Regions from separate parts of the Arthrobacter sp. CMU6 genome, predicted to be linked through region 2. Evidence: riboswitches for the same ligand, from Rfam matches in the RefSeq annotation. Region 2 holds a riboswitch; the other holds the start of a gene.
The links. A riboswitch is a leader RNA that binds a small molecule or an ion and turns the genes downstream of it on or off. The one in region 2 is predicted to bind thiamine pyrophosphate.

Region 1 (5,318 bases), on a different contig from region 2:
GAGCTCGAACTCCCAGACGAAGGCGGAGCACAGCTGTCCGGCCAGCAGGCTGCCGGCGTTCTCGCTGATCACCTCCGGATGCAGCGGTATCCGGCCGTCCGGCGCGTAGAACGTCTGCCCGCGGCGGCGGGTCTCGGCGTCGAGCGCGCCGCCTGGCTGCACGAAGGACGGAACGTCGGCTATCGCGTAAAGGATCCGGTAGCCCTCGCCGCGGCGTTCGATGAACAGTGCCTGGTCCAGGTCGGTGGACGACGGCGGATCGATGGTCAGGAAGTCCACTCCGGTCAGGTCCAGGTCCGGAAACTGCCGGTCCGCCACGGCGGCTTCGGCTTCCTTGAGCACATCCTCGGGGAACTCGCCCGGAAGCTCCAGTTCCGTCCGCAGCGCGCTCAGGGCGTCCGCGAGCGCGTTGGTCTGCTCGTGGACGCTGGGCGACAGACGATGATGTGACACGAAAATCAGGTTAGCCCGAATTGCGCCGTTAGTCTTGGATTATGGGCACATCCTCGGCTGACACCGCTCGCTACGACCGCTTCGTTGCAGACCTGTTCGGCGTGATGGCATACGGCGAATTGTCCGCGTTCGAACGGCTCTCCTCCGACGCCCGCTACTCACCCACGCTGCATGACCGGGCCGTGATTGGCAGGATCGCGGTCATTGAATTCCAGCACTACGAACTGGTGAGCGCCAAGCTGGCGGAGATGGGCGTCGACGTCGAAAATGCGATGCTGCCGTTCCAATCGGCCGTGGACCACTTCCACGAACGGACCCGTCCGGCCGACTGGTACGAATCCCTGATGAAGGCCTATGTGGTGGACACCGTCTCCGCCGATTTCTACCGCGCGGTGGCCCGGTTCGTGGACCCCGGAACGCGAGAGCTCATCCAGCAGATCCAGTCCTCGGAAGAAGCCACGGGCGTCCTCCGGGACCGGCTCAGGGGAGCGCTGGCTGACGACCCCCGGCTCGCGTCCAGGCTTGCGCTGTGGGGCCGCCGGCTCCTCGGCGAAGCGATCACGCAGGCCCAGCGCGTGGGCCACGAACACGCGTTTCTTAGCGAGCTGTTCGTCGAAGCGGAACCCGGCGCCACGGACGCCACCGCGCGCGAGTTGGTGCGGGGCATCACTGCCGAAGTCGCGGAAAACCACTCCCGGCGGATGGTCCAGCTGGGCCTGAGCGGGTAGCTCTCCGGTCTCCCCGGACCGGTCCCGCCTAGGAGACGGCTGCCGGCGCCGTTGCGTCGAGGGCGTCGAGCAGTTCCGCCGCGGCGGCTGCCGGGTCTGCCGCATCGGTGATGGCGCGGACCACGACGATCCGGGTGGCGCCGGCCGCCAGGACCTGCTCCACGTTGGTGCGGTCGATCCCGCCGATCGCGAACCAAGGCAGCAGCAGGCCGCCGACCCGTTCCTCGTCCGCTGTGCGGACCGCCTCCGCCGCGTAGCGGACCAGGTCGAGTCCGACGGCGGCGCGCCCGGGTTTGGTGGGGGTGGCCCACAGCGGACCCACGCAGAAATAGTCCAGGCCGCTGCGCCCGTGCGCGGCACCGATCGCGGCATCCACCTGGTCCGTGCTGTGGGTGGACAGTCCGATCACGGTGGAATCGTGCAGCAGCTTCCGGGCGGCGCGGAGCGGCAGGTCCTTCTGGCCGATGTGGAACACCGGCGCGCCGGCGATGGACGCGATGTCGGCGCGGTCGTTCACGGCCCAGAGCCGGCCGTGCCTGCGGGCGGCAGCGTGGACGGTTTCCAGCAGCTCCAGTTCCTCGGCCGCCTCGATGTTCTTGTCGCGCAACTGGATGATGTCCACGCCGCCGGCAAACGCCGCGTCCACAAAGTCTGCAAAGTCCCCGCGGTCCTTGCGGGCGTCGGTGCAGAGGTACAGGCGGGCGGCGGTGTGGGCAGAGTGCTGGGTCATGGCAACCACCTTAGTTCCTCTAAACTGGGCAGGTACCGCGGGAGCCCGTTACTGCTGTCATAAAAGGCGCAGGGCTGAGAGGGCGTCAGAGCCGACCGCTTGACCTGATCCGGTTAGTACCGGCGTAGGGAAGGAATTAGCGTGAACCCTGGAACAAGTGGCCCGGAATGTGCCACCCCAAGCCTTGAGGCAGATGTTGCCGTCATCGGCGGCGGCGTGGTGGGCCATGGCATCGCCTGGGAGGCGCGGCGCTCCGGCCGCTCGGTGCTGCTGATAGACGAGGCCCCCGGCAGCGGTGCAAGCTGGGCTGCGGCCGGCATGCTCGCCCCGGTCAGCGAACTGCACTACCAGGAGGAAGGGCTCCTGGAACTGATGCTGGAGTCCTCGGCCAGATGGCCGGAGTTTGCCGCCACCCTCACCGCCGGCGAAGACGCCGGGTATCTGACGACGCCGACCCTTGCAGTGGGTGTCGATCCTGCCGATCGCCGCGCCCTCATGGACCTGCGGGACGTGCAGCGGACCCACGGCCTGGACGTTGAACCGCTGACCATCCGCGAGGCACGGTCCCGGGAGCCGCTGCTCAGCCCCGGGATCTCCTGCGCGCTGGACATCCCGGCGGACCACCAGGTAGATCCGCGGAAGCTCATCCGGGCGATCGCTGCCGGCCTGGCCGGCCACGGCCAGAAGCTTGCGGCCGGAAAGGGCTACGCGGTGCAGGAGCACGCCGCCGGACTGCTCTGGGACGGCGGGCGGGTCTGCGGAGTCCGGCTGGCCGGCGGCCGGTCCGTCAGGGCAGCCGAGACGGTGGTGGCCAGCGGTCTCGCCGCAGCGCAGTTGCAGGACCTCCCGGAAGGCCTGCAGCTGCCGCTGCGCCCGGTCTACGGAGACATCCTCAGGCTCAGGGTTCCCGCGCACCTGCAGCCCCTGCTCACCGCCACAGTCCGCGGCATGGTGCGGGGCGTTCCGGTCTACATCGTGCCCCGCCAGGACGGGACCGTGGTGATTGGCGCCACCCAGCGCGAGGACGGGGTACCGGGCACCAGCGCAGGCGGCGTCTACCAGCTGCTGCGCGACGCACAGGCCCTGCTGCCGGCCGTCGCCGAGCTCGAGCTCCTTGAAGCCACCGCGCGGGCGCGGCCCGGCACACCGGACAACGCGCCGCTGCTCGGCCGGGTGCCGGACCGCGGGCAGGGGCAGGGGGCGGATGTGGCCGGCCTCATCGTCGCCACGGGCTTCTTCCGCCACGGCGTCCTGCTGACCCCGGCGGCCGCAGTGATCTGCCGCCAGCTCATGGACGGCGTTCCGGATCCGCGCTGGGCCGCGTTCCGGCCGGGCAGGTTTTCCGCCGGGACCGCGGAGCCGGTGGGAGCGGCCGCTTCCCTCAGCCCAGCTCCCGGCTGACCGCTGCCCCAACTCATTACCGCAATGAATGACCTTCCAGCAGCGGGCACTGCCACATGACCCGCGTCACATTTGACCCGAACAAGGAACCAGCATGAACATCACTCTGAACGGTATCGAACAGGAAGTAGGCGAGGGCGCCTCGGTCACCTCGCTCGTCAGCCAGGTCACGGGGCGCCGCCTGTCCGCCAACGGGCAGGCCGCCGACGGCCAGCGACTGGGTGTGGCGGTGGCGCGCAATGCAGCCGTCGTGCCGCGCAGCCAGTGGCACAGCACCGCCCTCGCCGAGGGCGATGAGATCGAACTAGTCACGGCAGTCCAAGGAGGATGAGCACGATGGCAGAAACACTGATTGAAACAGCAGACAGCCTTGTCATTGACGGGGTGGAGCTGACCTCGCGGCTCATCATGGGCACCGGAGGCGCACCGAGCCTGGACGGTCTCGGCTCAGCGCTGGTCGCGTCCGGCACCCAGCTGACCACCGTTGCGATGCGGCGTTATTCGCCTGCCGAAACTGGCTCACTCTTCCAGCTGCTGGTGGACCACAACATCCGCGTGCTCCCCAACACCGCCGGCTGCTTCACGGCACGGGAAGCCGTCATGACGGCTGAGCTGGCCCGTGAGGCGCTCGAGACCGACTGGGTCAAGCTCGAGGTCATCGCGGACGAGCACACGCTGCTGCCTGACGCCGTGGAGCTGGTGGACGCCACCGAGCAGCTGGTCAACCGCGGCTTCAAGGTTTTTGCCTACACCAACGACGACCCCGTCCTGGCGCTCCGGCTCGAAAACCTGGGAGCCTCGGCCGTCATGCCGCTGGGGGCGCCGATCGGCACGGGCCTGGGCATCCTCAATCCGCACAACATCGAGCTGATCGTGTCGAGGGCATCCGTTCCCGTGGTCCTGGACGCGGGGATCGGCACCGCCTCCGACGCTGCACTGGCCATGGAGCTGGGCTGCGACGCCGTGCTGCTGGCCACCGCGGTGACCCGCGCCCAGAACCCCGCGCTCATGGCCAAGGCCTTCAAACACGCCGTCATCGCCGGTAGGCTGGCCCGTGCGGCCGGGCGGATCCCGCGCCGTGAGCATGCCCTGGCGTCGTCGGCCATGGAGGGCCGGGCGGAGTTCCTCTAGTCCGGCCGCCTCTGCCGGCCCGGTGCTCGGCAGGCTCAACAGGTCCTGCCTAGGAGTGCGCCGTGGCCGCCAGGGACGACATCCTCACCCGACCCCAGATCGACGAAGCGCTAGCCGGGCTGCCCGACTGGCGCTACCGGCTGGGCGGCCTGGTCACCGTCTATAAGACGCCGACGGCGGCGGCCGCGCTGGAGCTGATTGCCGCCGTCGGGCGTTTGGCTGAGGAGACGGACCACCATCCGGACCTGGACTGGCGCTATAACCGGGTATTCATCCGGTTCAGTTCCCACGATGCCGGGGGCGAGGTGACCCCGCGGGACACCCGCGCCGCGGCCTCGGTCAGCGACGCCGCGTCGGAGGCAGGCGCCGAGGCCCAGCCCGGCCTGTACCGGTCGGTGGACATCGGCATCGACACGGCTGACGCGGCGGCGATTTCCGAGGTCTGGCGCGTCGCGCTCGGGTACCGGAAGGGCCGGTTCGGGGACCTCGTGGACCCGTACGGACGAGGTCCGGGCGTGTGGTTCCAGGAAACCCCCACCCCGGACGACAACCGCCTGCACCTGGACATTTACCGCTCGAAGGCCGAGTCGGCATCCGCCCTGGAGAAGACGGCGGCCACCGGGGCCTTAATGAACAGCGACCACGCACCCAAGTGGGTGGTGGTCACTGATGCCCAGGGAAACCGGCTCTGCCTGTGCACCGAGGAAGGCCAGGGGCCGGACCTGGCCGGATCCTGACACTGCAGGATCCGGCACTGGACGGATCCCGGCGTTGACGGTTTCGGGGCGGTTAGATTTTCAGCGCTGCCGTCAGCCGCTGGGTGTCCTGCTTGGCGCGGCTCCGGCCCAGATAGACCGCCACTGCCAGGGCGGCAG
Region 2 (5,318 bases):
CCAGACTGGTTCGGCTATCACATACGGATCGCTCGCGAAACCGCCCCGGCCTAGCGTCTACGACACCTGCGCCCACGCGCCTCCTGTCATTTGAAGAGCGCCTTGTATCCTTCCAGATACCCCAGGGCGGTACAGGCCGCAGGAATCAGCACCAGCACCGCGAGTACGGCCGCGGCCATCAGCCAGTCCCCCCGCCCCAGCGCCACGGGCCGCCAGGTTGTCCGGGGTGAAAGCCCGAGTCCGCGGGATTCCAAGGATTGCGCCATCCGCTCGCCCTTCCGAAGAGACACCACTAGGAGTGAAAAGGCTGCTTTTCCAAAGTCACGGGCACTGGATGGCAGCCGTCCGTCCGGACGCAGCGGTGCCCGGACCGCGTGTGCCTGGCGAATGATCTGCCATTCACGCGGCAGGTCCTGCAGCATCCTGTAGCCGGCCAGGACTGCGTAGGTTACCCGCGGGCTAAGCCGCGCATGCTGCTGCAGGCTCGTCATCAGCCTGATTCCGTCGGTGGTAGTGGCAAAACCTATGGACAACACGCCGATCACCAGGGTCCGAAGCGCCAAGGATGCCCCGATGGTCAGCCCCTCCACGGTGACGCGCAGGCCGATGGCTTCCCACACCACCTCCCCCGGGCGGCTGAGGGCATTGACGCTCAGAAGTCCGAAGGCGAATCCGATAAAGGGGAGGTGCGCCAGTGCCAGAACGCGCCAGGGAACCCGTGCCGCCAGCAGCACCGCTGCCAGCGCCAGCAAGTACAGGAGGGCAGGGGTGACCGGGTCGAAGACAAAGAGCAGGGCAGCTGAGGCCACGAACAGGAGTGCGAGTTTGACGGTAGGGTTGCGTCGGCTCAGCGGCGAGTCGGTGATCACCGGTACCCCGCGTCCGGCGCTCATAGCCGCACCTTCTCGCGCTCCGATGCGGAGACCTTCGCGTCCAGCCCGTCCAGGACACGGCGGATAGCACTGTCATCTCCGGCCGCGTCCAGCAGCCATTCGATCAGCGGAGGCAACGTGATCCGCGCACGCGCCAGCGCTTCCCGGTCCCGGAGCACCTCAAACACCGGGGCGTCGGCGATGATGGTGCCGCCGGCAATCACCACCGCCCGGTGGGCCAGGGTGGCGACGGTACGCAGGTCGTGGCTGGACAGGACAATGGCCGTGCCCTTGGCTGCCGCGGCACGAAAAGCGCCAATTGCTGCGATGGTGGCGCTGCGGTCTAGGCCGAACGTTGGCTCATCGGCCAGGAGTGCAGGCCGGGAGTGCGCCAGCATCGCTGCCACACTGAGGCGTCGCTTTTCGCCGCCGGAGAGCCGGTAGGGGTTCTGATCCGCCAGATGCGCCAGCCGGTGCTCGGCGAGCAGTTCCTCCATCGATGCCCCGGGGTCCACGCCATAGCCGACCTCGCCCAAGACCGTGGTGGATACGAACTGGTGTTCCGGGTTCTGGAAGACCATACCCGGCCGCTGGCCCGTTACGGCTCCGGCAGCCGGAGCAAGCAGTCCGGCCAGAGAGAGCATCAGGGAAGTTTTCCCAACCCCGTTGGCGCCGAGCACTGCGACAATTTCCCCTGCATACAGGTGAAGGTTGATGTTTCGGAGCAGCACTTCATTGTCGTCCGGCGGAACTGAAGCGGACGGATGCCGCCTCAGGTTTCGGGCGCGGCGCCTCGCCGGGAGTACTGTGCGGCTGACCCAAAGCCCTTCGGCGGCCAGCACCACCTCGCCCCGGCCGGGCTGCGTTTCCGGTTTTACCGCCGGTTCCGGCGCGGTGACATCTGGCGCGGCGGCGTCCAGGGCTGCCGCCTCCGGTCCGGCCAGGGCCCGCAAGGCGGCGCGCACTTCTGGAGAGCCCAGGCCGCCCGGCACGCCGAATACAGCCTGCAGTTCTGATTCCAAGGGCAGCCAGCAGCCCGCGGCCAGCAGCTCAGGGGCTTCCTGTGCCAGGACGGCTTCCGTTGGCCCGTCGGCAAGGATGTCCCCGTCTGCGCTGAGCACGATCGCTCGTTCCGGCAGGCTGCTCAAGCCGGCAGGGCCCGCAAATTCGTCGATCCGGTGCTCCACGAGCACCACTGCGGGACCGTACCTGCCAACCGCGTCGGCAATGGCCTCCCTTACCGACGCTATACCCTCGGCATCGAGCATGGACGTCGGCTCGTCAAGCAGCAGCAATTCCGGCTCGACGATTAGGCTTGCTGCCAAGGCGATTCGCTGCCCCTCCCCGCCGGACAGCCGTGCGGTTCCGCGGCTCCTGAGTGCATGGGCACTGACGGCATCCAGGGCGGTGCTGATGCGTGCAGGAATCAGATGCGGGGCGACGCCGCGGTTTTCCAGCGGCAGTGCCAGCTCCTGCTCTACATCCGGCAGGCAGATCGACGATTCCGGATCCTGGTTCAGGACACTGACCTGGCGTGAGAGTTCTACGACTTCAGTTTCCGTCGTTTGGCGGCCGCAGACGGTGACGTTCCCGGTCAAAGTCGCTACCACCGAGTGCGGGATGACGCCGGTAAGCAGCTGCAGCAGCGTTGATTTTCCTGCCCCGGAAGGCCCGAAAATGATGGCGTGTTCACCTGCAGCGAGCCGCAGGGAGATATTGCGCAGCACCGGAGCGGTACGGTGCGGATATTCAACGGAGACGTGCTCCAGCACCACTGCGGGCACCCGGGGGCTTTTCACTGCCTTAGACCTTGATGAGCCGGTCACGGCCGATCGCGAAATTATCAACAACCCCGGTCTTTACGACAGCCTGCACGATCATGCGGGCGAGCAGCCCGCCGAGGACAATCCCCGAGACCAGCTGGATCGCCAGCCGGATGACAAACAGGTCCTGGCCGTACCAGCCGAAACGGAACGCTGAGAAGAAGAACACCAGTCCCGCGCCCATCAGCCCGGAAAGCGCGTAGATCCTCCAGCTGAAGGACTTGTAGCGGGTCAGCGCGAAGGGCAGCTCGCTGCCCAGACCCTGGATGGCGGCAACGAGGAAGAGCATCGGGCCAGCGGGTGAGCCAAGAAAGATTATCTCGATTCCGGCAGCCAGCATTTCCGCAATGATCCCGGCGAAGGGGCGCCTGATGATGGCTATTGCGATCGGGGCGACCAGCAGCCAGCCCCCGATCAGGAAATGGGATGCCAGGTCTCCGGCGGGACCCATCAGGACGGAGAGCCCGGTCCAGGCCTGGACCAAAGCCCAGTAGAGGAAGCCGAAAACCACACCGAGAACAACCAACAGCACGAGGTCTTTGAGCGTGAAGGGGACGCGTTTTCGGGCAGGCGTCGTCGGGGCCGGGGTGGTCGAGGTTTGGGGATGCACTATCGCGCCCTTTCTGAGGAATAAACAGGGCACGGGATTAGAGTCTTGTCTCTCCCTGCGCTGGCATGATCCAGATCAGGTTCAACGGTCGAAGCTTGAGAAGCTTCCTCTCAGCCCGGCTCACCGGACTCCCGTGTTCGAACCTGACTGTACACCGGGGGGGCATTTCTTTGGCAAGCCCCCGGTTAGGAGTAGGGTTTGCTTCAGTGACACGGGGTGCCCTGCTGATAAGGGCTGAGAGAACACCCGTTGAACCTGATCTAGTTAGTACTAGCGAAGGGATGTCGCGAATGACTATTCGCCTGACGCCTGACCATGCCTGGACCATGCTCGAACGGGTCCGGGGAACAACACCACTGATTCAGTGCTTGACCAATACCGTGGTGACGAATTTCACCGCCAATGTGCTGCTTGCCCTAGGCGCGGCACCGGCGATGGTTGATGTCCCCGCCGAGGCAGGACCGTTCGCGCGGGTCGCGTCGGGAGTGCTCGTGAATCTGGGCACCCCTCACGAAGAACAGCAGGCGGGCATGCGCAAGGCTGTGCACGGCGCGTCCGAATCCGGGACGCCCTGGGTTCTTGATCCGGTGGCCGTCGGCGTTTTGCCGGTCCGTACGGCGCTGGCCGCCGAGCTGCTGGATCACCGCCCGACGGCGGTCCGCGGCAACGCTTCAGAGGTCCTGGCGCTGGCCGGCGTGGGGCAGGGCGGACGCGGCGTCGATGCCGTGGATGGGTCGGAAACCGCCTTGGACGCAGCCAAGAGCCTGGCCCGCCGGTACGAGTCGATACTGGCCGTCTCGGGGCCAACCGACATCATCACGGATGGTACTGATGTCATCAGGATCAGCAACGGCCACCCGCATCTGACCAAAGTCACCGGCGGAGGCTGTGCGCTGGGAGCCGTCACCGCGGCCTTTCTCGCCGTCAACGATGACAAGCTCGCCGCTACCGCCGCTGCCACTGCCGTATACACGGTGGCCGCGGAAACGGCAGCTGAGGGCGTCCCCGGCCCGGGCACTTTCGCCGTCGCGTTCCTTGACGCCCTGACAGGTATCAACGATGAAATGATCTCCTCCCGAATGAATATCTCATGACCGCCGGGGACAGGACGGCCGGGCGCATCGAGGGCATCTATTTGGTGACCGATCCGCAGCTATGCGGTCCCAGGGGAGTGGTGGAGACTGCCCGGGCGGCTGTTGCAGGCGGGGTGCGGATCGTCCAGGTCCGTGAAAAAAGCGCGAGCACCGCCGACCTGTACGAGCTGGTCCTCCGTACCGCTGAAGCTGTGGGGCACGCGGCTACCGTTTTGGTGGATGACCGGATCGACGTGTTCTTGGCGGCGCGGGCGGCAGGGGCCGCCGTGCACGGAGTTCATGTGGGCCAGAGCGATCTTCCCGTCGAACGGGTTCGGGCGCTGGTGGGCGCCGGGGCCGTCGTCGGACTGACCGCAAACACCCGCGAACATTTGGATACCCTGCATGCCCTGCCCGCGGGGACGGTGGATTACCTAGGGGTGGGGGTTATCCGTCCGACTTCCACAAAGCCTGACCACCCGGCTCCGTTGGGCATTGAGGGCTTCGGGCGAACCGCGGCCGCTACGCCCCTGCCGTGTGTTGCCATAGGCGGCATTAAACCCGGTGATGTCGTCCCGCTGCGCCGCGCCGGGGCATCGGGGTTAGCGGTCGTGTCAGCCATATGCGCTGCGGATAATCCAAGGCACAGCGCCGAAGACTTTGTCGCACGGTGGGGTTCCTGAGGACCTAGCCGCCTAGCCGGGCATCGGCACAAGCATGCCCGGAGAAACCGCACCTGCCATAGAACTGCGCAGTGCCATCCATTCGTTTCGTCCCCCCGAAAGAAAGCGAAGAACCATGCAAATCTCAGAACAGATCGTCCTCGTCACCGGTGGCGGACGCGGCCTCGGCCACAGCATCGTTCAGGCGTTTGCGGACCAGGGCTCCCGGGTAGTGATCAATTACCGCAACAGCGCAGAGGAGAGCGAAGCTCTGGCCG

Region 1: it holds a riboswitch for thiamine pyrophosphate, as region 2 does, so the genes downstream of both, thiO (glycine oxidase ThiO) here and AC5RWD_RS03215 (ECF transporter S component) in region 2, are expected to answer to the same signal.

Annotation. Positions count from the first base shown of each region.
Region 1 is NZ_JBNHFL010000004.1:96,425-101,742, reverse strand. It holds gene AC5RWD_RS04030 (RNB domain-containing ribonuclease) at 1-453, opposite strand, end outside; gene AC5RWD_RS04025 (ferritin-like fold-containing protein) at 495-1,181, shown strand; gene thiE (thiamine phosphate synthase) at 1,210-1,911, opposite strand; TPP riboswitch at 1,939-2,060, shown strand; gene thiO (glycine oxidase ThiO) at 2,053-3,312, shown strand; gene thiS (sulfur carrier protein ThiS) at 3,407-3,643, shown strand; gene AC5RWD_RS04005 (thiazole synthase) at 3,649-4,443, shown strand; gene AC5RWD_RS04000 (4a-hydroxytetrahydrobiopterin dehydratase) at 4,506-5,180, shown strand; gene AC5RWD_RS03995 (hypothetical protein) at 5,233-5,318, opposite strand, start outside.
Region 2 is NZ_JBNHFL010000003.1:140,371-145,688, reverse strand. It holds gene AC5RWD_RS03225 (energy-coupling factor transporter transmembrane component T family protein) at 87-893, opposite strand; gene AC5RWD_RS03220 (ABC transporter ATP-binding protein) at 890-2,671, opposite strand; gene AC5RWD_RS03215 (ECF transporter S component) at 2,676-3,305, opposite strand; TPP riboswitch at 3,341-3,450, opposite strand; TPP riboswitch at 3,508-3,604, shown strand; gene thiM (hydroxyethylthiazole kinase) at 3,596-4,399, shown strand; gene thiE (thiamine phosphate synthase) at 4,396-5,061, shown strand; gene AC5RWD_RS03200 (3-oxoacyl-ACP reductase) at 5,177-5,318, shown strand, end outside.